4 regions of the Arthrobacter sp. LAR12-1-1.1 genome follow, and region 4 is predicted to be linked to each of the others. Evidence: riboswitches for the same ligand, from Rfam matches in the RefSeq annotation. Region 4 holds a riboswitch; each other region holds the start of a gene.
What was found. Region 4 has a riboswitch for thiamine pyrophosphate ahead of thiO (glycine oxidase ThiO). Riboswitches for the same ligand answer to the same signal wherever they lie in the genome.
Positions count from the first base shown of each region.

Region 1: it holds a riboswitch for thiamine pyrophosphate, as region 4 does, so the genes downstream of both, MRBLAR12_RS22805 (ECF transporter S component) here and thiO (glycine oxidase ThiO) in region 4, are expected to answer to the same signal.
Region 2: it holds a riboswitch for thiamine pyrophosphate, as region 4 does, so the genes downstream of both, MRBLAR12_RS04780 (bifunctional hydroxymethylpyrimidine kinase/phosphomethylpyrimidine kinase) here and thiO (glycine oxidase ThiO) in region 4, are expected to answer to the same signal.
Region 3: it holds a riboswitch for thiamine pyrophosphate, as region 4 does, so the genes downstream of both, thiC (phosphomethylpyrimidine synthase ThiC) here and thiO (glycine oxidase ThiO) in region 4, are expected to answer to the same signal.

Region 1 is NZ_JBEGIG010000078.1:149,063-154,885, reverse strand. It holds gene MRBLAR12_RS22830 (Na+/H+ antiporter subunit E) at 1-107, shown strand, start outside; gene MRBLAR12_RS22825 (monovalent cation/H+ antiporter complex subunit F) at 104-382, shown strand; gene mnhG (monovalent cation/H(+) antiporter subunit G) at 372-770, shown strand; gene MRBLAR12_RS22815 (DUF4235 domain-containing protein) at 847-1,110, opposite strand; gene MRBLAR12_RS22810 (heme-degrading domain-containing protein) at 1,152-1,697, opposite strand; TPP riboswitch at 1,886-2,029, shown strand; gene MRBLAR12_RS22805 (ECF transporter S component) at 2,096-2,743, shown strand; gene MRBLAR12_RS22800 (ABC transporter ATP-binding protein) at 2,788-4,389, shown strand; gene MRBLAR12_RS22795 (energy-coupling factor transporter transmembrane component T family protein) at 4,386-5,189, shown strand; gene MRBLAR12_RS22790 (UDP-N-acetylglucosamine 1-carboxyvinyltransferase) at 5,327-5,823, shown strand, end outside.
Region 2 is NZ_JBEGIG010000003.1:33,228-39,050, forward strand. It holds gene obgE (GTPase ObgE) at 1-656, opposite strand, end outside; gene rpmA (50S ribosomal protein L27) at 774-1,037, opposite strand; gene rplU (50S ribosomal protein L21) at 1,100-1,408, opposite strand; gene MRBLAR12_RS04780 (bifunctional hydroxymethylpyrimidine kinase/phosphomethylpyrimidine kinase) at 1,812-3,536, opposite strand; TPP riboswitch at 3,519-3,615, opposite strand; gene MRBLAR12_RS04785 (Rne/Rng family ribonuclease) at 3,762-5,823, opposite strand, start outside.
Region 3 is NZ_JBEGIG010000056.1:19,795-25,617, reverse strand. It holds gene MRBLAR12_RS20095 (alpha/beta fold hydrolase) at 1-525, shown strand, start outside; gene thiC (phosphomethylpyrimidine synthase ThiC) at 522-2,357, opposite strand; TPP riboswitch at 2,353-2,461, opposite strand; gene MRBLAR12_RS20085 (GNAT family N-acetyltransferase) at 2,536-3,042, shown strand; gene MRBLAR12_RS20080 (amidohydrolase family protein) at 3,039-4,121, shown strand; partial or broken gene MRBLAR12_RS20075 (VOC family protein) at 4,204-5,079, shown strand.
Region 4 is NZ_JBEGIG010000012.1:508,905-514,727, forward strand. It holds gene MRBLAR12_RS10455 (RNB domain-containing ribonuclease) at 23-1,525, opposite strand; gene MRBLAR12_RS10460 (ferritin-like fold-containing protein) at 1,564-2,238, shown strand; gene thiE (thiamine phosphate synthase) at 2,347-3,042, opposite strand; TPP riboswitch at 3,069-3,189, shown strand; gene thiO (glycine oxidase ThiO) at 3,184-4,524, shown strand; gene thiS (sulfur carrier protein ThiS) at 4,521-4,757, shown strand; gene MRBLAR12_RS10480 (thiazole synthase) at 4,763-5,587, shown strand; gene MRBLAR12_RS10485 (4a-hydroxytetrahydrobiopterin dehydratase) at 5,646-5,823, shown strand, end outside.

The DNA.
Region 1 (5,823 bases), on a different contig from region 4:
ACGCGGCCAAGCTGCGCAAGGAGGTCCGGGACACCGAGGCCGGGCTGATCAGGATCATGGGGACCAAAGACGAACTGTCCGCCCTCACACAGGAGATCGCCGCATGATGCAGACCGTCCTGACGGTGACCGCCGTCGTACTTTCCCTGGCCGCCGCGGGGGCGATCGTCCGGATCGGGCGGGGCCCCTCGCTGCTGGACCGGGTTCTCGCCGCCGACGTGCTGCTGGCCATTTTTGGGGCGGCCCTGTGCATCGACATGGCCGTCAACCGGCACCTCAACAACCTGATGCTGCTCGTTGCGATTTCCCTCATCGGGTTCGTCGGCTCGGTCACTGTGGCCCGGTTCGTGGCTGAGAGAAGGGAGAGCGTCCGTGAATCCTGAAACAGTGATCGATGCCGTCTCCGCCGTGTTCATGGTGACCGGCGCGCTCATGTCACTCGGCGCCGCGATCGGTCTGTTGCGGTTCCCGGACCTCATGAGCAGGATGCACGCCGCCACCAAGCCGCAGGTCCTCGGCCTGTTCCTGCTGTTGGCGGCGCTTGGCCTGCAGATGCGCAGCTGGTGGGTGTGGCCCGTCCTGGTGGTGGCCTGGCTCTTCCAGCTGCTCACCGTCCCCGTGTCGGCCCACATGGTGGGCCGGGCCGGCTACCGGACCAAGCACCTGCATCCGGAACTGCTGAGCTCCGACGAGCTCGAAGCCATAGTTCAACAGGCAGCGGGCCAGCAGGCGGCCAAACACGGAGTGGACGACGACGAAGCCGGCCGCTGAGCCCGTTCGGTGACCGGCGCGGCAGCCCGGCACATCGACCGACGCTTCGACCGGCGCCGCCGCTAGTCGAGTCCGGTCAGACGATGTCCTGGGTCTTGGCGAAGCGGGTGATCGCGCGCTGGGTGCCGCGGTTGGCGAGCACCTGGATGATGGCGCTGACCGATGCGGAGATCAGGGCGAACGTCAGGGCCGAGCGCAGCGTGGTGGGGACGTCGTCGTCGTGGCCCTTGGGCGGCTTGTTGCCCGTGGACTTTTCCCAGATAGTGTCCACCAGCTTGGTGCCGGCAAAGCCGGCCAGGAGGCTGATGCCGGTGCCGAGCAGCTTGATGATGATGTTCATTCTTCGGTCTCCTTGGGACGGGAACTGGGTCTCTCCCTAGCCTAGCGTTCCGGTATGAGGACCATCCGCAGGGCCTCGACCACGAGTTCGTGGTCCGCCTTCTGGGGCAGGCCGGAGACGGTGACGACGGCGACAGCGCCCGTGCCGCGCACGTAAATGGGGAACGCCCCGCCGTGGGCGGCGAACTCCGTCTGGTCCCACCAGGCGTTGTCCTCGATCATTCCGCCGGCAGCGCGGGCCCGGAGGCCCACCAGCAGGGACGGGACCTCGTACCGCATGGCGGTCCGCTTCTTGGCGTTGATCCAGCGCTCATTGTCCGGCGTGGCACCGTCCAGCGCTGCGTGGAAGAGCACCTGCTCGCCCTTGGTGATGTCGACCGCGATGGGCAGCGAGCGTTGCCTGCCCAGCTCGACAAGGAGGAGCCCGAGGTCCAGGGCGTCGTCCTTGCTGAACGACGCGAACTGGAGCGCGTCCATCTCGGCCAGTACCCGGCCGATGAGCACCGCCAGGGATCCCTGCGGCTGCGGCTCCCTCGAGTCAGGGTCGTATTCCCCGGAGGGATCTTGTGTGGCTGGTGTCTGCGTCAAAATAATCCAGCTTTCCGGTGGGTGACGAGGCCGCCCGCTGGCGGGTCCGGGTGTCCGACACGTCGACTCTACCAAGCGGGGCGTTCCCGGCCGCGGAGACCGGCTTTGCCCCGTCCCGGATTGTGACGGCACGCCGCTGAAAACCCGGCCCTCCGGGTGTAAACTGAGCCAGCCCACAAGGGCGAAACAATTTACGACAGGGGAGCGCCGCCGTCGGGCATCACCGGAAAAATCCGGGGAAACCTTAGGTGGGCGCTGAGAGTGCGGACAGCCGCAGACCCTCGAACCTGATCCGGTTAGTACCGGCGCAAGGGAGTCGAGTTCTCAGGGTGCGCGGAGGGCGGCGGAAGCCGAAGCCGGCCGGAGCACCCTCCCCTCCTGTTCCTCAGGAGGACGACATGACAGATATTTCAGCACAGCATGGTTCCGCCGGCCCATCATCGGCCCGGCGCAACTACACCTGGCGTGTGGTGGACATTGTGGTGGCCGCGTTGATCGCCGTTGCCGGCGGCGTCATCTTCTGGGCCTGGTCCCAGGGCGCGAACCTCATTTCGGTCCCGGTCAACGCGCTCTACCCGCCGCTCAGCGGACTCTACGCCGGCGGCTGGATGATCCCGGCGGTGCTGGGCATGCTCATCATCCGCAAGCCGGGCGCAGCGCTCTTCTGCGAAACCGTCGCGGCCACGGGCGAGCTCATCATGGGCTCGCAGTACGGCACCACGGTGCTGATCTCCGGCATCCTGCAGGGCCTCGGCGCGGAACTGGTCTTCGCGGCCTTCCTCTATAAGAAGTTCAACCTGCCGGTGTCCCTGCTCGCCGGAGCCGGCGCGGGCCTGTTCTGCGGCCTCAACGATTCCTTCCTGCCGTGGGGCTGGAACATCGCCTACGCAGCCGGGGACAAGCTCGCCTACATCGCCTTCACCACAATCTCCGGCGCAGTGATTGCCGGCGGACTGTCCTGGCTCGCCACCCGCGGCCTGGCCAAGACCGGAGTGCTGGGCTCCTTTGCCTCCCGCAAGGCCGCCACGGAGCCTGTTTTCTCCTGATCGCTTCTCCAGAACCCTCTTATCCTGAACTCTGCAGAGCACCCATGAGATCTTCAACAGGCGTCCGGCCGGCCGCCGTCACGGCCCGCGGCTGGGGCTGGCGGCACGCTGGAAGGCCCCGGCCCGCCGTCAGCGGCCTTGACCTGGACATCCGGCCGGGGGAGCGCGTGCTCCTGCTGGGCCCCTCCGGCGCCGGCAAATCGACGCTGCTCCACGCCCTGGCCGGCGTGCTGGGCGACGGCGCGGCCGGCGCCTCGGGGCCGGCCGGCGACTCCGAAGACTCAGACGAGACCGGAAGCCTGCTGATCGACGGTGCCCCACCACGGGCGCAGCGCGGCCGCGCCGGGCTTGTGCAGCAGGACCCGGAAACCCAGGTGGTGCTTTCCCGCCTCGGCGACGACGTCGCCTTCGGGGCGGAGAACCTCGCCGTCCCGGCGGCGGAGATCTGGCCGCGCGTGCGCGAGGCACTCGACGACGTCGGGCTGGGCCGGCTGCCGCTGGACCACCCGACGTCGGCACTCTCCGGCGGACAAAAGCAACGGCTGGCGCTCGCCGGGATCCTTGCGATGCGGCCGGGGCTGCTGCTGCTCGACGAGCCGACCGCCAACCTCGATCCCGCCGGCGTCCTGGAGGTCCGCGACGCTGTGGGCCGCTGCCTGGACAAGACCGGCGCCACCCTGGTGGTCGTGGAGCACCGGGTGGGGGTCTGGAAAGACCTGGTGGACAGGATCGTGGTGCTGCAGCCCGGGTCCGCCACGGACTCCGCCGTGCTGATTGACGGACCGCCGGACCGGGTCCTGGCCGAGGCGCGGGACATGCTCATCGGTGCGGGCGTCTGGGTGCCGGGCTACGTCCCGGCGACGCGGTTGCGGCTGCCGGCATGGGACGCAGGTCAGCTCCTGCTCGCGGCCGACGGGCTCGCGGTGTCACGCGCGCGGCCGCGGCGGGCCGGGCTGCGCGACGGCTTCCGCACGATCGCGCCGCGTCCGGTCCAGTCCGGAGTTTCCGTCCAGGTCCACGCCGGCGAGGCCCTGACCATCACGGGACCGAACGGCGCGGGGAAGTCCACCCTGGCGCTGACGCTGGCCGGCCTCCTGCGGCCCGTTGCCGGAACGGTCTCGGCCGCGCCGAAGCTCAGCGGTGACGCCGGAACCGATCCGTACCGGTGGAAGGCCCAGCAGCTGATCGCCAGGATAGGCACAGTGTTCCAGGAACCCGAGCACCAGTTCGTCACCGGCAAGGTCCTGGACGAGCTCATGTTCGGCCCCCGCCACCTCGGCTACGGCGCAGACCGCGTGGACGAACTGCTGGAACGGCTGCGGCTCAGCGAACTCGTGGAGGCCAACCCCTACACGCTCTCCGGCGGCGAGAAGCGCCGCCTTTCGGTAGCCACCGTGCTGGCCGCGCACCCGCAGCTGCTCGTCCTGGACGAGCCCACCTTCGGCCAGGACGCCAATACCTGGGCCGAACTCGCCTCGTTCCTGTCCGAGCTGCTCGACGCCGGCACCGCCGTCGTCTCCGTGACGCATGACGCCGAATTCAGCGCCGTCCTCGGCGGCACCGAACTCCGACTCCGGCCGCGGGAAACTGCCGCCGCGGATGCTCCCGGCCCGGATCTTGAGCTGCCGGAGGGGGCCTCGCCATGAGGGACGCACTGAGCCTGCGCGGCAACCATGCGCTGCTGACCCGCGCCAACCCGCTCGCCAAGTTCACCGCGGTCACCCTGATCACGCTGGTCCTGGCGCTGTCCATTGACTGGGTCTCGGCGTCGGTGGCGCTGGCCTTCGAACTGCTGCTCCTGCCGCTGGCCGGCCTGACCCTGGCCTTGCTGTGGCAGCGCGGCTGGCCGCTGATCCTCGCGGCGGCGCTGGGTGGCTGGAGCACCGCCATCCTGGCGCCCGACGCCGGATCCGTCCTGCTCGACGCCGGGATCTGGTCCATCAGCGCCGGTTCCCTGCAACTGGGGATCGGCTTCATGCTCCGCGGGCTAGCGATCGCACTGCCTGCGGTGCTGCTGATGAGCTGCACGGACCCCACAGACCTTGCCGACGCCCTGGCCCAGAACGCAAAACTGCCGCACCGGTTCGTCCTGGGCACCTTGGCCGCCATGCGGCTGGTCGGGATCATGGCCGAGCAATGGCAGACGATCGGCATGGCCCGGCGGGCCCGCGGCGTGGGATCGAGCGGCAACCCCTACCAGCGGTTCCGCGCCGCCCTGGGCCAGAGCTTCGGCCTGCTGGTGCAGGCGATCCGGAGCGCTTCACGGCTCGCGGTGACCATGGAGGCCCGCGGGTTTGGCGGCGCGGCGCGGACCTGGGCCAGGCCGTCCACGTACAGCGGACTCGACGTCTGGGTACTGCTGGGCGGACTGGGCATCGCGGCAGCCGCCGTCGCAGCGGCCCTCGGCGCGGGCACCTGGAACCTCGTTTTCCTCGCGCGCCAGTAGCGCGCCGCCAACTGTTTCCGGCTCCGCGGCGCGCCGCAAGCCGCCGGTTATCGCATGATGCGGGTATCCCTGTGAGATTAACGGCACTCCGGCGGGAATGCCGGGGGTTAATAAATCATCCGTGATATTTTCGGGACATGACTCAACCGACTGCTGAACACGTAGGCCTCCTGCTCCGCGAAGCCCGCGGCGCGAAGGGCTGGACCCAGGGACAACTCGCCGCCGAGCTCGGCACCAGCCAGAGCGCCATCGCCCGGATGGAACAGGGCAAGCAGAACCTGAGCCTGAAGATGATCCAGCGCCTGGAGGCGATCGTCGGACACAGCATCGTCAAGGTGGGCCGGCCCCAGATGACCCACCTCCGTGTCGAGGGCGGCCGCACGCTCGCCGGCGCGGTGGACGTCAACAGCAGCAAGAACGCCGGCGTCGCGCTGTTGTGCGCCAGCCTCATCAACCGCGGCACCACCACGCTGCGCCGGCTGGCCCGGATTGAGGAAGTCAACCGGATCGTGGAGGTGCTGACCAGCATCGGTGTCGAGTGCACCTGGCTCAACGCGAACGACCTCCAGATCCGCCGCCCCGCGGTCCTGGACCTGGCATCCATGGATGTGGAGGCGGCCCGCCGGACCCGCAG
Region 2 (5,823 bases), on a different contig from region 4:
CCCTCGATCAGGCCGGGGACGTCGGCAATGGTGAAGCGGACCTCACCGGCCTGGACGACGCCCAGGTTCGGGATGAGGGTGGTGAAAGGGTAGTCGGCGATCTTGGGCCGCGCGGCCGACATGGCGGCGATCAGGCTGGACTTGCCGGCCGAGGGGAAGCCGACGAGGGCGATGTCAGCGATGGACTTCAGCTCCAGGACGACGTCGCTGGATTCACCCTCGATGCCGAGCAGCGCGAAGCCGGGCGCGCGGCGCTTCTGGGAGGACAGCGAGGCGTTGCCGAGGCCGCCAATGCCGCCGGCGGCGGCGATGTATTCGTCGCCTTCGCCCACGAGGTCGGCGAGGACCTCACCGGACTTGGACTTCACCACGGTACCTACGGGCACCGGAAGGATCAGGGTTTCGCCGTTCTTGCCGCCGCGCCAGTCGCCCATGCCGGGGCCGCCGTTGGTGGCGTGCCGGTGGGGTGCGTGGTGGTAGTCGAGCAAGGTGGTGGTCTGGAGATCGACGCGCAGGATGACGTCGCCGCCGTTGCCGCCGTTGCCGCCGTCGGGACCGCCGAGGGGCTTGAACTTCTCGCGGTGAACGGAGACACAGCCGTGGCCGCCGGTACCGCCGGATACGTGCAGTACTACCCGGTCTACAAAGCTCGCCACGTGGATCTCCTCAGTGCTGTTCCCCGGACCCACAAAGGGGCCCAAGATGATTGTAATGCGGTTAAAACACCGGTGGAGCGGACCTAATGGCCCGCCCCACCGATTTAGAACGTTTTGTTACTCTGCAGCTGCAGCAGCCACGATGTTCACAACGCGGCGACCACGGCGGGTGCCGAATTCGACAGCACCGGGGGTCAGGGCGAACAGGGTGTCGTCCCCGCCGCGGCCGACGCCGGCGCCCGGGTGGAAGTGGGTGCCGCGCTGGCGGACGATGATCTCGCCTGCGGAAACTACCTGGCCACCGAAGCGCTTGACGCCGAGGTACTGGGCGTTGGAGTCACGACCGTTGCGAGTGGAACTCGCGCCTTTTTTATGTGCCATTTGGAATGCCTGCCTTCAAAAAATTCTGGGGAATCTGCTGGAACCTGAACAGTAACGAAGAGTTACTTGATACCGGTGATCTTGACCTTGGTCAGTTCCTGACGGTGGCCCTGACGCTTCTTGTAACCGGTCTTGTTCTTGAACTTCTGGATGACGATCTTCGGACCACGAAGGTCTTCGAGGATCTCAGCCGTAACCGTTACCTTGGCCAGGTCCGCAGCAGCAGACGTGACTTTGTCACCGTCCACCAGGAGCAGTGCGGGCAACTCAAAGGTGCTGCCGGCTCCACCGGGGACGCGGTTCAGGGTAACGAAGTCTCCAACGGAAACCTTCTCTTGGCGGCCGCCTGCGCGGACAATCGCGTACACCACTGGGGAACTCACTTCTCTCGACGTTTATTACTAGATTTGCGTGCGGAACCTGGGGCCAAATTGTTTGGACCGGCTCACGCTGTGCCTCAACGCCGGTGGATTCCCCGGGGGAACCCATGAGCTATCCCCGGAACAAATCCACTTGGAATTCCAAGCAGGCTGTTCTCAGGGTCATAACCCAAGTGTTGGCGTAAGCACCGAAGATCTAGAATACGCTAATTTTGCCTTCGGCCGCAAATGAGGCTGGTTCCGGCTGGTAGTCCGTGATAGGCGCCACAACGTCTTGAAGCAAAGACCGTGTCAATGTTCTTGACCGTGATCTCGACCGTCTTGATGCTGTGCTGCCGCAACGACTTCCGGAACCGTGCCCCACCATCGTACCGGCTGTGCGGGCCAGGTCGTGTCAGGCGTACAGCCGCGGCGCGTCGAAGAAGGCCACTTCGTAGCCCGATGACTGCCGGAAAGCCAGGGCCATGGCCTCCCGCTCGCTCCCGGATGCCCGTCTGGCCGCCGTGTCCGTGTACGCGATGGCCTGCCGGGTCGCGGCGGCGAAGTCCTCATCGGCGTACGTCCGCAGCCAGTCGGCGTAGGGGTGTGCCACGGGGGCGCCGCCGGCAAGGAATTCCCGGTGCAGGGTGGCCCCGACCTCGGCGTAGAGCCAGAAGCATGGGAGCGCCGCCGCGACGAGGATCGCGTAGCTGCCGGCCACCGAGGCGGCCAGCAAGTGGTCCACGTACGACTTCGTCACCGGGCCCAGGTTGGGGGCAGTGGGGCGGGTGCTGAGCCAGGAACGGTGCAGCTCTGATTCGACCTCCAGGCAGGTCTGTGCGGAACGGGCCCAGAACAGCTGCTCCGCCTCGGTGGGGGCGATCGCGGCGGCACGGGCCAGGACCCGGGAGTAGCCGTTGAGGTAGATGGCGTCCTGGGCGAGGTAGTACGCGAACTCGTGCTCGGGCAAGGTCCCGTCGGCCAGCCCGCGGATGAAGTCCAGGGCGTAGATGGCGTCAAGATCGCCCGCGGCCCCTGCGCGCAAGGCAGCGGCGAACTCGCCCTCCGCCGGACCGTGGCCGTCGAGGCTGCCCTGGCCGCGTTGGTCGTCTTTGAGGGCGTGCACATCGCCAGTTTGCTGCATGTGGTGGAAGTGATGGACCGGACCGTTGCCGGAGCCGACGTCCAGGGCCGCGGCTTCGCGGAGCGCGCCCAGCAGCCACGGCTTGACCTCCCGCAACGCCGCTTCCCAGTCCCCCACCCGGGCCTGCACGGTGGCCATGGCCGAGGACAAGGAGCAGCCGGTGCCGTGGCTGTTGCGCGTGGCGATCCGCTCCCCCGGCACCACCACCGTTTCCCGGCCGAGCAGGCCCCCGGTGTTCACCAATGCATCCGGGCAGCCGGCGCCCGCGCCGTTCCCGCCCTCCGCGGCATCGCCGCCGTCGACGGGTCCGTCCCCGGGCTGGCCGCCCTGGGAGTGTCCGTCCTTGAGGTGCCCGCCTTTGACCAGCACGGTGGTGCCGGTCAGGGCCGCCAGTCGTTTGCCCTGCGCCAAGGCCTCAGCCCAGTCGGCCGCGGCGGGCTCTTTGAGCAGGATGGCGAGTTCGGCGAGGTTCGGCGTGATGAGGTCCGCCAGCGGCAGGAGGGCCTGCAGGGCGGCCTCGGCCGATTCCTGCAGGAGCCGGTCGCCGCTGGTGGCGACCATCACCGGGTCCAGGACGACGACGTCGGGGCTCACCTTTTCCAGCCAGCTGCGGACGGCGTCGATCACCGCGGCGTCGCCGAGCATGCCGATCTTGACGGCGTCGATGCCGATGTCGTCGCTGATGGCGTCCAGCTGGGCCGTGAGGAACGCGGCCGGGGGCACGTGGACGGCGCGCACGCCCTGGGTGTTTTGGGCCGTCAGGGCCGTGATGGCGGCCATGCCGTAGCCGCCGTTCGCTGCAATGCTCTTCAGGTCGGCCTGGATCCCGGCCCCGCCGGAGGGGTCGGAGCCGGCGATGGCCAGCACGCGGGGAATGCGCGGGGGTGCGGACGGGGACGGCACGGACGGGGACGGCACGGACGGGGACGGCCCTGCCGTCTGACAATCGCTGGGCAGAAACTCGGACTGATTCGATCTCGCGGACAAGTCAGACATCCCTTCGCCGGTGCTAACCGGACAGGTTCAACGGGTCTGGATCTCAGCCGGCTGATGCGCGGCACCCCGTGTCAGTGTTCCAGCCTAGCCGTTGCCACCGGGCTGCCCCGTTAACGCAGGAGCGGGACCGGGCCGGAGCGGACGTATTGTTACGCCCGCTCCGGCCCGGTCCCGCAGTCCAACCAGTCGAAGGGACCGGTCGGGGAAGCGATCAGTCGCGGCGGACTACAGCTCCGACGCCGGTACGCCCACGCCGAGGATGATCGGCTCGTTGCCGGCCGGGATGGACGCCGGCCTGGCCGCGGCGGGTGCCTTGGCCTCGTGAACCGATCCGGCCGCGGCCGGCCGCGTCGCCTCGCGATGCTCCACGGAGGTCTCGTTCGCAGCGCCCTGGGCGCGGCTGGCGCTCCGGTTGCGGCGCCCGCGGCGGCCACGAGCCGTGGTGTCCGCTGTCCGCGAAGCCGGCGCCTGCGCAGTGCGCACGGCTGCGGGCGCCTCCGGTGCCGCGGAAGCCGCGGAGGGCGGGGCCTGGACGGCGTCCATCCCGGCCGGCTTGCCGGCCTCGGCGTCGCCCAGGTTGGCGAAGGCCTCGGTCAGCAGGTCCAGGGTCAGGGCCGGTTCCGGCGTGTCCTCGGCGTGCTCCACGAACGGCAGGGCCACCTGCTCACCGCCAAACGTCAGCACGGTCGCGGGACGTCCGGCTGCCTCTTCGGCGGCCGCGAGCTGCGTGACGGCGTCGACGGCGGCCTTACGGGCCCCGGCGTCGCTGGCAGCGGCTGCCTCCCCGTCGTGCAGGTGCGCGGCGTGCGCCGCGGCGGCGATGTTGGCCAGCGCGGCCCGGGTGGCTTCAGCCTTGGCGTGGCGTTCGGCCTCGGTGGGCTCGACGTGGACGGCTGCGGGTGCGGCCGGCGCCGTCTCCGGGCCCTGGCCTCCCCTGCCGCGGCGACGGCTCTTGCGCTCCGTGCGGGCAGCAGGCTGCGCCTCGGCGCGCGGCACATAGTGCTCCGCGGCAACCGTGTTGGCGCGGCGGTGTTCCACCGGTTCGTCGTGGGTGACGATGCCGCGGCCCGCGCAGGTTTCGCACTGTTCGCCGAAGACTTCCAGCAGCCCGGTGCCCATCCGCTTGCGGGTCATCTGCACGAGGCCCAGCGAGGTCACCTCGGCCACCTGGTGCTTGGTCCGGTCCCGGCCCAGGCACTCCACCATGCGGCGCAGCACGAGGTCGCGGTTGGATTCGAGCACCATGTCGATGAAGTCGATCACGATGATGCCGCCAATGTCGCGCAGGCGCAGCTGCCGGACGACTTCCTCGGCCGCTTCCAGGTTGTTCTTGGTGACGGTTTCCTCGAGGTTGCCGCCGGAGCCGGTGAACTTGCCGGTGTTGACGTCCACCACGGTCATGGCTTCGGTGCGGTCGATCACGAGGGAACCGCCGGAGGGCAGGAAGACCTTCCGGTCCAGGGCCTTGTGGATCTGCTCGTCGATGCGCCAGGCAGCGAAGATGTCCGTGTCCTTGGTCCACTTCTCGAGCCGGCCCACGAGGTCCGGTGCCACGTAGGTGACATAGGCCTCGATGGTGTCCCAGGCTTCCTCGCCGGAGACGATCAGCTTGGAGAAGTCCTCGTTGAAGACGTCGCGGACCACCTTGATGGTCAGGTCAGGTTCGCCGTAGAGCAGCTCGGGGGCGAGGATTTTGGTCGACGTCGACTGGCTCTCGATGCCCTCCCACTGCGCGCGGAGCCGGTTGATGTCGTGCGTCAGCTCTTCCTCGGAGGCACCCTCGGCCGCGGTGCGGACAATGACGCCCGCGTCCTCAGGCAGGCGGTCCTTGAGGATCCGCTTGAGGCGGTTGCGCTCGACGTCGGGCAGCTTGCGGGAGATGCCGGTCATGGAGCCGCCGGGCACGTACACAAGGTAGCGGCCGGGCAGCGAGATCTGGCTGGTGAGGCGGGCCCCCTTGTGGCCGACCGGGTCCTTGGTGACCTGGACCAGCACGGAGTCGCCGGACTTCAGCGCGTTCTCGATCCTGCGCTGTTTGCCTTCGAGGTTGACGGACTCCCAGTTCACTTCGCCGGCGTAGAGCACGGCGTTGCGGCCGCGGCCGATGTCCACGAATGCGGCTTCCATGGACGGCAGCACGTTCTGGACCTTGCCCAGGTAGACGTTGCCGATCAGGGAATCCTGCTGGGTCTTGGACACAAAGTGTTCGGCCAGGACGCCGTCTTCGAGGACCCCGATCTGGATTCTGTCGTCGCGCTGGCGGACGATCATCTGGCGGTCCACGGAC
Region 3 (5,823 bases), on a different contig from region 4:
GGCGGCCATGTGGTGGCCCATTCGCAGGGCGCGATCGCCGCGATGATGGCTGCCGTCGAGCGGCCCGACCTCGTCCAGTCGCTCACCCTGGTGGAACCGGCCTGCCTGTCCCTGACCGCGGAGCTTCCCGCCACCGCTGCGCACCGGGCGCTCATGCAGCCGCTCTTCGACGTCCGGCACAACCTCAGCGACGACGACTTCCAGCGGGAGTTCATCCGCCGCGCGTTTGCGGCCGACGCCCCGGGGGCCACGACGCCGGAGGCCCTCCGGGCGGCGCGCCGGCTCCGCCTGCAGGCGCCGCCGTGGGAAGCCCCGCTGCAGATCGTGCCGGGCGTGCCGACGCTGGTCCTGACCGGAGGCTGGGAACCGCTGTATGAGGAAATCGCCGGCTACCTGCGCGAGACCGGCGCCCTGCACCGCACGGCGCCGGGAGGGCACCGGCCCCAGGATTCAGCCGAGGGGGACCGGGCCATCCGCTCGTACATCGCCGAGGTTAGCCGGCACCAGCACGCCCGGGCGTCCTAGGAGGCTGCAGGTTCGCCTACGGCCGGTTCCGGCAGGTAGACCTTGCCGCCCGAGGCGAGGAACTCATTGCTCTTCGCCTGCATTCCGGCCGCCATCTGCGCCAGGGCCGCCTGCGAATCAGCTGAACCGTATTCGTCCCGGATGTCCTGGCTGATCCGCATCGAGCAGAACTTGGGACCGCACATCGAGCAGAAGTGGGCTGTCTTGGCCGGCTCCGCGGGAAGCGTCTCATCGTGGAAGGCCTCCGCCGTCACCGGGTCCAGGGACAGCGCGAACTGGTCCCGCCAGCGGAACTCAAACCGCGCCTTGGACAGGGCATCGTCGCGTTCGTGGGCGCCGGGGTGGCCCTTGGCGAGGTCGGCGGCGTGGGCCGCGATCTTGTAGGTGATCACGCCCGTCTTCACGTCGTCCTTGTTCGGCAGCCCGAGGTGTTCCTTGGGTGTCACGTAGCAGAGCATGGCGGTGCCGAAGCGGGCAATCTCCGTGGCGCCGATCGCCGAGGTGATGTGGTCATACCCCGGTGCGATATCGGTGACCAGCGGCCCGAGCGTATAGAACGGGGCGCCCTTGCAGAGTTCCTGCTGGCGCTCCACGTTTTCCCGGACGAGGTGGAAGGGCACATGTCCCGGGCCCTCCACCATGACCTGCACATCGAACTCCCAGGCCCGCTGCGTGAGCTCGGCCAGCGTGTCCAGCTCGGCGAACTGCGCCGCGTCGTTGGCATCCGCCGTCGCGCCGGGCCGCAGCCCGTCACCCAGGGAGAACGCGACGTCGTACTTCGCGAAGATCTCGCACAGCTCGTCGAAGTGGGTGTAGAGGAAGTTCTCCTGGTGGTGCGCCAGGCACCAGCCGGCCATGATGGAGCCGCCGCGGGAGACGATGCCGGTGACCCGGTTGGCTGTCAGGGGCACGTAGCGCAGCAGCACCCCGGCGTGGATGGTCATGTAGTCCACGCCCTGCTCGCACTGCTCGATCACGGTGTCCCGGAAGATCTCCCAGGTCAGGGCATTCGCCTCACCGTTGACCTTCTCCAGCGCCTGGTAGATCGGGACCGTGCCGATGGGGACGGGGGAGTTGCGGATGATCCATTCGCGTGTCGTGTGGATGTCGTCCCCGGTGGAGAGGTCCATGACCGTGTCCGCGCCCCACTGGGTGGCCCACTGGAGTTTGTCCACCTCCTCGGCGATGGAACTGGTCACGGCGGAGTTGCCGATATTGGCGTTGATTTTCACCAGGAACGCCTTGCCGATGATCATCGGCTCGGATTCGGGGTGGTTGACGTTGTTGGGAATGATCGCCCGCCCCGCGGCCACCTCGCTGCGGACCAGCTCCACATCGCAGTTCTCCCGCAGCGCGACGAACCGCATTTCCTGGGTGATGACACCGTCCCGGGCGTAGCGCATCTGCGTGACGGTCTTGCCCTCAACGGCGCGCCGCGGCACCGGCCGGCCGCCCCGCCACTCGGCCGACGCCGCACCCCGGCGCACCGCCGACTTGCCGTCGTCGAGCAGCTCCCGTTCCCGGCCGGCGTAGGTTTCGGTGTCCGCCCTGGCCTCAATCCAGGATGCCCGGAAGGGCTCCAGCCCGCGGACCGGATCGCTGCCGGGGCCGGCGGTGCGGTAGACCCGGAAGGGTGCGTTCCCGACGCCGCCCGGTGAGGGTTCCAGGGCAATCTCGGTCACCGGGACGCGGATGCCATGGTCCGGGTCCGTGGTGAAGGCCAGCGAGTGGGACTTCAGCGACTGCGTGGCGGCTGCAGGCTCATTTTGGGCTGACTCAATTTGGACGGGCTCGATTTGGGCAGGGCTGTGCTGGGTCAATTGGGTATTCACGAAAATACTCACTTCCTTCGCCGGCATTACCCGGACAGGTTCAACGGTCGCAGGCTGCGTCAGCCCGATCTCAGCCCCTGCAGGGGGCACCCGTGTGGTCGTAGACGAAGCTACCACGTGCCTGTCGACGGCTGTGGAGTATGACGCGGCCGGCGGACCGCGGTGTTAGCTTGGCATTGTGACTGTGCCCGGGGCCGCGGCCCGGATCAGGACGGCGACGCCGGAAGACCTTCCGGCGCTGCCGGTTCTCGAGGCCGCAGCAGACCGCATCCTCGAAGCGGAGCCGGGGGACCAGGCGCTCCCGGCTCCGGCGTTGACGACGCCGGTCGAGCCGCGCTTCATACTTGTCGCCGGAAACCCGCCCGTAGGATTTGCCCGCGTTGACGAACTCGGCGGCCAGGCCCACCTGGAGCAACTCTCCGTGCAGCCGGACTTCGGCGGGCGGGGGATCGGCCGGTCCGTGGTGGAGGCGGCCATCGATGCGGCCCGGAGTCGTGGCTGTTTATCGATGACGCTTAGCACCTTCGCGGACATTCCGTTCAATGGGCCGTTTTACGCGAGCTGCGGTTTCGAGGAATTCGCCCAGCCGGGCCAGGCGTTGGCTGCCCTGCGGGTGCACGAAGCGCAGCTGGGGCTGGATGATCTGGGCCGGCGGGTTGTCATGCGGATTAGGCTTAGGCCATGACCGGTATCATCGAATTCAGCGGCCCCATCCTCACGGCCGCGGACCAGGAACGCCGCGGACTTTGGTCGGTGGACGGACTGCTGACCTTCCGCCGCCCGGCAGCCGCGCCGGAGACCGTGCTGGACGGCTGGGTCATTCCCGGGTTCGTGGACGCACACTGCCACATCGGCCTGGGCCCGGGCGGGGACGTTTCCGAGGACACCGCCGAATCCCAGGCCCTGGCGGACCGGGACGCCGGGACGCTGCTGGTCCGAGATGCCGGCGCGGTCCACGACACCCGCTGGCTCCAGCAGCGGGCGGACCTTCCCCGGATCATCCGCTCCGGCCGGCACCTCGGCAGGACCCGGCGCTACCTGCCGGGCCTGGCCATCGAGGTCCAGCCGGAGGATCTCGTAGAGGCGGTGCGGAAGCAGGCCCGCGCGGGCGACGGCTGGGTCAAGCTCGTGGGGGACTGGATCGACCGCGACGCCGGCGACCTGGCGGCCAGCTTTCCCGCCCGGACGGTCAAGGACGCCGTCCAGGCCGCCCACGATGAAGGGGCCCGGGTCACCGCGCACTGCTTCGCCGAAGACACCCTGGATGACATGCTCGACGCCGGGATCGACTGCATCGAGCACGGCACCGGGCTGCTGCCCCGGCACCTGCCGCGCTTCCTCGACCAAGGCGTCCCGATCGTGCCCACTCTGATCAACATCGCCACGTTCCCGGACATCGCCACGCGGGCGGAGGCCAAGTTCCCCCGCTACGCCGCCCACATGCGCTCGCTGTGGGAACGGCGGGCTGAACGGGTCCTCGAAGCCTACGAGGCCGGGGTGGCCATCTATGCCGGCACCGACGCCGGCAGCGTGATCAGGCACGGCCGGATCGTGGACGAGATCCATGCCCTGCACGCCGCCGGCCTGCCCGCAGCAGCCGCCCTCGACGCGGCGGCCTGGTCCGCGAGGACGTGGCTCGGCGCGGACGGCATCGCCGAAGGGGCCAGCGCCGACGTCCTGGTATGCGCCGAAGACCCCCGGCAGCACCTCGGCACCCTCGCGGGCCTACAGCACATTGTGCTGAGGGGGCACTTCATCCGTTAGGAATAAATTGAAGCTTCAAGTAATTTAACCCTATACGAAAGGTCGCCGATACCCGGTGGCCGCAAGACACCGGAGCGTTTCGATGACCCAAGAATCCAGCACCCAGGATCTCCTTCCGGCCGAACTCAGCATGGGCACCGTGATGCTCAAGGTCGGCGACATGAAGCTCATGACCGATTACTACCAGTAGGCCCTCGGCCTGGAAATTGTGGCCGAACAGGACGGCGGCCTCTACCTCGGACGCAAGCGCAAGCCGCTGGTCCACCTGGCGCCCGCCCCCGGCCTGAACATTCCCTCCCGCGGCGAGGCCGGGCTCTTCCACACCGCCCTGCTCTTCGAGGACCAGCACTCCCTGGCGGCTACCGTGGCCACCGCGGCCCAGTATGAGCCCCAGTCCTTCACGGGCAGCGCGGACCACCTTGTCAGCGAGGCGTTCTACTTCAACGACCCCGAGGGCAACGGCATCGAGCTGTACTGGGACCGGCCGCGGGAAGCCTGGTCGTGGGAGGGCAAGAACGTCGTCATGGACAGCCTGGCCCTGCCGCCGCAGCGTTACCTGCAGCAGTTCCTGACCGAAGAATCCGTGACCGGCCAGCGCGAGGCCGCCGCCGGCGTCGGGCACGTCCACCTGCAAGTGGGCGACGTTCATTCCGCGCAAGAGTTCTACGTCGGCACCCTCGGATTCGAGAAGACCGCGGGCTGGCACGGCCAGGCACTGTTCGTCTCTGCCGGCGGCTACCACCACCACATGGCCATGAACGTCTGGAACAGCCGCGGCGCGGGTCCCCGGCGCGACACGTTGGGCCTGGGTGAAGTCCTCATCGAAGTGCCGTCCGGTGACGACGTCGCAGGCCTGGCCGACCGGCTTAAGGTCGCCGGCGTCGATTCGCACCACACCGGCGCCGAGCTGCGCTTCGAGGACCCGTGGCGCAACCGGATCCGCGTCGCCGTGCGCTAAGGCACGCTGTTCGCTGGGCATGTCCAGCGTTCATAGCTCCCCACTGGACATGCCCAACGTTCGTTGGCGGGACTTCGGAACATGTCCATCGGTCGCGGCCGGGAATGGACATGGCTGCCTTATGTCCATTGCTCACCGTCGGGGGAGGGCATTTCCACTGTTCGTTGGCGGGACTTCGGAACATGTCCATCGGTCGCAGCCGGATGGGCTGGGTTTCCCGGGCTGGAGGAGGACATGTCCACTGGTCGCCCTCAGGACCGCTGGGTATGTCCACCGGTCGCAGCCGGGAACGGACATAGCTGCCATATGTCCAGTGCTCACGGTCAGGGGAGGGCATGTCAACTGGTCGCCCTCAGGACCCCTGGGCATGTCCGCGGGCGGGGCCGGGTGGGCAGGGTTCCCGGGCCGGAGGAGGGCATGTCCACTCGTCGCCCTCAGAACCGCTGGGTATGTCCACCGGTCGCGGCCGGGAATGGACATAGCTGCCATATGTCCATTGCTCACCGTCGGGGGAGGGCATGTCCACAGTTCGTTGGCGGGACTTCGGAACATGTCCATCGGTCGCGGCCGGGAACGGACATAGCTGCCATATGTCCAGTGCTCACGCTCCGGGGAGGGCATGCCCACGGGTGGGACCAAGTATGGCGACATCCGGCACGGTTACGGAGGGCATGTCCACCAGCGTCGCCGTGCGCTAAAGGCACGCTAGGCTGAAGCGACGCCGAAAACAGCGGTCCGCGTACC
Region 4 (5,823 bases):
GCTGCGGACTGATAAGGGACTGTCAGCCCACGAGCTCCAGCTGGATTTCGCGTGTGGCGATGTCTGAGGACACCACCCGGACCCGGACTTGCGTGCCCGGTTCCAGTTCGCCGGGGCATCGCGCGGTCACGGCGGGCTCGGCGATCTGGACGATCCCGGACGGGCCGTTTCCGTTGCCGTTGGCTTTGCCGCCGTTCCCATTCCCGTTCCCGCTGCCATTGGTGTTGCTCTTCGCCGGTTTGGGGCCGGAGATGACGACGGCGTCGAATTCCTGGCCGACGTGGTTGACGAGCAGCGCCGCCTCCACGGTGTCCAGCGACAGCCGCTCCAGTTTCGCGGCAAGCTGGTCCGAGGTGCCCATGATGGCCGGGAGGGACGGCAGGGCATCCCGGGCCCAGGCCGGAACTTCGGTGCCGTTGCTCAGGGCCTCGCAGATCACCAGCACGAAGCGGTCGACCAGCCGCCGCAACGGCGCCGTGGAATGGGCGTAGGCGGCGCCGATGGCGGACTGGACTGCGGCTCCCGGCACCGTGCCGTCGAAGTGCGTGTACCCGGCACCGCGGAAAAGCATCCCGGCCGAATGCACAATGGCCAGCTGCCGGGGGTCCGTGGGGTCCAGCGTCCGCAGGTACTCGCCGTAGCGCATTTCCCCGTCCCAGGGCTTGCCGAGAGCGTGGGTCTGGCGGTGGAAGTGCCTCAGTGAAGCCTCATCCGGGGCGGGCATGGTGCGCAGGATGCCGACCTTGCCCTGGAGCATGAGCGCGGCGGCGGCCATCCCGGTCATGAGCGAAATCTGGGCGTTCCAGTCCTCCACCGGCAGCGGCGGGGCCGCCACGATCCGGTAGCCGCCGTCGGGCAGCTGCTGGATTTCCTGTTCCGGCATGTTCAGGCTTGCGCCGCCGCGCAGGCGTTCCAGCTCCACCCGCTTGATGCCTACCTCTTTCAGCAACTGCAGCACTGGCGCCGCGGTGCCGGCGTCGAGCTCGGCCTGGACGCCTTTGTAGCTGAGTTTCGCGCGGCTGCGGACCTGTGCCCGGCGCACGAGGACTGAGGTCACCTCTGCCGCGGCGTCGAGCTCGAACTCCCAGACGAACGCCGCGCAGAGCTGCCCGGCGAGCAGGCTGCCGGCGGCCTCGCTGATGATTTCCGGGTGCAGCGGAATCCGGCCGTCCGGAGTGTAGAAGGTCTGGCCGCGGCGCCGGGTCTCGGCGTCGAGCGCGCCGCCCGGGGCGACAAAGGACGGGACGTCGGCGATGGCGTAGAACACCTTGTAGCCGCCGTCGCTCCGTTCGATGAACAGGGCCTGGTCGAGGTCAGTGGACGATGCCGGATCAATGGTCACGAACTCGACATGTGTGAGGTCCAGGTCCGGCAGCTTGTGCTCGGCCACAGCCGCCTCCGCGTCGCGCAACACGTTCTCGGGGAACGGACCGGGAAGTTCCAGCGTGGTGCGCAGCGCCTTGAGAGCCCCGGCAAGCTGGTTCTGCTGCTCGTGGACACTGGGGGTCAGGCGATGATGGGACACGAAAATCAGGGTAGCCCGATTTCCGCTATTAGTCTTGGATGATGAGCGCAACTGCGGACGATCCTGCCCTCTACAACAGCTTCCTGGCGGATCTGCTGGGAGTCATGGCGTACGGCGAGCTTTCTGCCTTCGAACGGCTGTCCTCGAGCGCCCGGTATTCGCCCACGCTGCATGACCGTGCAGTGCTGGGCAGGATGGCCGTGGACGAGTTCCAGCACTACGAACTCGTCCGCGCCCGGCTCGAGCACATGGGCCTGGACACGGAGGCTGCCATGCTGCCGTTCCAGCCCTCAGTGGACCACTTCCACGAGCGCACGCGCCCGGCGGACTGGTACGAGGCGCTCATGAAGGCCTACGTGATCGACACGGTCTCCGCTGACTTTTACAGCGCCGTCGGCCGGTACGTCGACGCCGGGACCCGGGAGCTGATCGGGCAGGTCCGCTCCACGGGCGAGTCTACGGCCGTGCTGCAGGAGCGTCTCAAGGCGGCCCTCGCCGATGACCCCCGGCTCGCGTCGCGCCTGGCGCTGTGGGCCAGGCGCCTGCTGGGTGAGGTCCTGACCCACGCCCAGCGGGTCAGCCTTGAGCACGAGTTCCTCGCCGGGCTCTCGGGGCTGGACGACGCCGACGCCAGGGAGCTGGTCAGCGGCCTGACGGCCGAACTCGCAGCGAACCACGCGCGCAGGATGGCAGGGCTGGGGCTGGCCGGGTAGGTCCAGTACCGAGCGCCAGCCGCGGTGCCGGCGAGGGTGCAGGCCTGGTTGCCGGCCAGGGTGGCCGCGGCCCGGAACGCCGGCGGGCTTGTGGGCCGGGGAACCTGCCTAGGATTCCGCGGCGTCCAGCGCCGCCAGCAGTGCACCCGCGGCGTGGGCCGGATCAGCGGCGTCGGTGATCGCCCGGACCACCACGATCCGCCGGGCGCCGGCCTGGACTACCTGCTCGACGTTGCTGAGGTCGATCCCGCCGATCGCGAACCACGGCACGACCCCGTCGACTTTGCCGGTGCCGTCCGCTTTCGCCCGGCCGATTGCCTGGGCGGCGTAGCGCACCAGGTCGAGGCCGACGGCGGCGCGTCCCGGCTTGGTGGGCGTCGCCCACACGGGTCCCACACAGAAATAGTCGAGTCCTTTACGGCCTGGTGAGGCGGCAATGGCGGCGTCCACCTGTTTCGGGCTGTGGGTGGACAGGCCGATCACGGCATCCTTGCCCAGGAAGCCGCGGGCGGCGTCGAACAAAATGTCCTTTTGGCCGATATGGAACACCGGCGCCCCGGACAAGGAGGCGATGTCAGCCCGGTCATTGACGGCCCACAGCCGTCCGTGGCGCTGTGCTGCCGCGTGAAGGACCTCCAGGAGTTCGAGTTCCTCCGCCGCCTCGAGCGATTTGTCGCGCAGCTGGATGATGTCAACGCCGCCTGCGAAGGCGGCGTCAACGAAGTCCTCGAAGTCGCCGCGGTCCCTGCGGGCGTCGGTGCAGAGGTAGAGGCGGGCGGTGGTGTGGAGGGGGTCCTGGCTCATGGGACCAGCCTAGTTCCTCTAAACTGGGCGCATACCGCGGGAGCCCGCAGCAGCCATGTCGCCGCTGCACGGCTGAGAGGGCGTCAGAGCCGACCGCTTGACCTGATCCGGCTAGTACCGGCGTAGGGAAGGAATTTTTTTATGGGCTCACGAGCCGGCCGCACAGCCGAAGCCGCAAATGACGCCGCTTCCAGAGTTTGTGACACCGGGCCCGGTACCGCAGGGGACATCAGCGCCGAAGGCATCACCACAGACATCACCGCAGACGTTGCCGTGATCGGCGGCGGCGTGATCGGCCACGGCATCGCGTTCGAGGCCAGCCGCGCGGGCCGGTCCGTGGTGCTGATCGATGATGCTCCCGGCAGCGGAGCCAGCTGGGCCGCGGCCGGCATGCTGGCCCCCGTGAGCGAGCTGCACTACCAGGAGGAGCAGCTCCTGGAGCTGATGCTTGAGTCCTCCCGGCTGTGGCCCGGATTCGCTGCCGAAGTGGACGCCGGTGCCGGGATGGACGCCGGTGCCGGGGGCACGGAATCTCGGGCCGGTACCGGCTACCTGACGACGCCGACCCTGGCCGTCGGGGCCGACGCGGCGGACCGGCGCGCGCTCGCGGACCTGAGGGAAGTCCAGCAGGCCTGCGGCCTCACCGTGGAACCGCTGACAGTGCGCGAGGCGCGGAGCCGGGAGCCGCTGCTGAGTCCCGGCATCTCGTGCGCCTTCGACATCCCGGCCGATCACCAGGTGGACCCCCGCCTCCTGATCGCCCGGCTCGCCGGCGTGCTCGGCACGGAGGGCGGGAGCTTGATCCGGCGGCGCGCGGCGGGCCTGCTGTGGCAGGACGGACAGGTTGCGGGCGTACGGCTGGCGGGTGGCGGTTTCGTGCGGGCTGCAGAAACCGTCGTCGCCAACGGGCTCGGCGCCGCCGGGCTCGAGGAGCTGCCCGCCGGACTGGCGCTGCCGCTGCGGCCCGTCTACGGCGACATCCTGCGCCTTCGCGTGCCCCCGCATCTTCAGCCGCTGCTCACCGCAACCGTGCGGGGCATGGTGCGCGGGGTCCCGGTGTACATCGTTCCCCGCCAGGACGGCACCGTGGTGATCGGAGCCACCCAGCGCGAGGACGGACCGTCGAATCCGCATGCCGTATCTGCCGGCGGCATCTACCAGCTGCTGCGGGACGCCCAGCAGCTGGTGCCCGGGGTCGCCGAGCTGGAGCTGCTGGAAGCCACGGCCCGAGCCCGGCCCGGCACCCCGGACAACGCCCCGTTGCTGGGGCGGGTCGCGCGCCCGGGCGGCGGGGACGTCCCGGGACTGATCATCGCCACAGGTTTCTTCCGGCACGGCGTCCTGCTGACCCCCGCCGCTGCCGCCGTATGCCGGCAACTCATGGACGGGACGCCGGACCCGCGCTGGGCCGGGTTCCGCCCCGACCGTTTTTCCCGCATCCCGGATACGTCCGGAGACAGCCCCAACAAGGAAGCAGCATGAACATCAGACTGAACGGAACGGAGCGGAGCGTCGCCGACGGCGCCTCCGTCAGCACACTCGTCAGCCAGCTCACGGGCCGCAGCATCGGCCCCGACGGCCGGGCTGCAGACGGGGGCAAACTCGGTGTCGCCGTGGCCCGCAATGCCGAAGTGGTGCCGCGCAGCCAGTGGCACGCCACGGCGCTCGCCGACGGCGACGACGTCGAACTTGTCACGGCAGTCCAGGGAGGATGACCAGCATGAACGAGACGACGTTGGCAGGAACACCGGCCGTACCGGTGACCGGGGCGGTGGCCGACCCGTTCGTGGTCGACGGCGTGGAGCTCAGCTCCCGCCTCATCATGGGTACCGGAGGTGCGCCGAGCCTGGACGGGCTGGGGGCCGCGCTCGTGGCCTCCGGGACCGAGCTGACCACGGTGGCGATGCGCCGCTATTCGCCGGCCGAGACGGGCTCGCTGTTCCAGCTGCTCGATGACCACCAGATCCGGGTGCTGCCCAACACGGCCGGCTGTTTCACCGCCAAGGATGCTGTCCTCACCGCCGAGCTGGCCCGGGAGGCCCTGGAAACGGACTGGGTCAAGCTCGAAGTCATTGCCGACGAGCACACCCTGCTGCCGGACGCAGTCGAACTCGTGGACGCCACCGAACAGCTCGTGGCCCGCGGCTTCAAGGTCTTCGCCTACACCAACGACGACCCCGTGCTTGCCCTCCGGCTCGAAAACCTCGGCGCGACAGCCGTGATGCCGCTGGGCGCCCCGATCGGCACCGGCCTGGGCATCCTGAACCCGCACAACATCGAGCTGATCGTCTCGCGCGCGTCCGTGCCCGTGGTGCTGGATGCCGGGATCGGCACGGCCTCGGACGCGGCCCTGGCGATGGAACTCGGCTGCGACGCCGTGCTGCTGGCCACGGCCGTGACCCGGGCGCAGAATCCCGTGCTCATGGGCGAGGCCTTCAAACACGCCGTCATCGCCGGTAGGCTGGCAAAAAAGGCTGGCAGGATCCCACGCCGCGAGCACGCGCTGGCGTCCTCGGCGATGGAAGGCCGGGCCGAATTCCTCTGAGTCCGGCCGCTCCCGGTAGGCCGCCAGTCTTGTCGGTCAACCAGTCAAGGAGACTGTCATGGCAGCCACGGACGACATCCTCACCCGCCCCCAGCTCGACGAAGCGCTGGCGGGCCTGCCGGACTGGCGGTACCGCCTCGGCGGGCTGGTGACCGTGTACACGGCGCCGACGGCGGCCGCGGCACTGGAGCTGATCGCCGCCGTCGGGCGCCTCGCCGAAGAGCAGAACCACCACC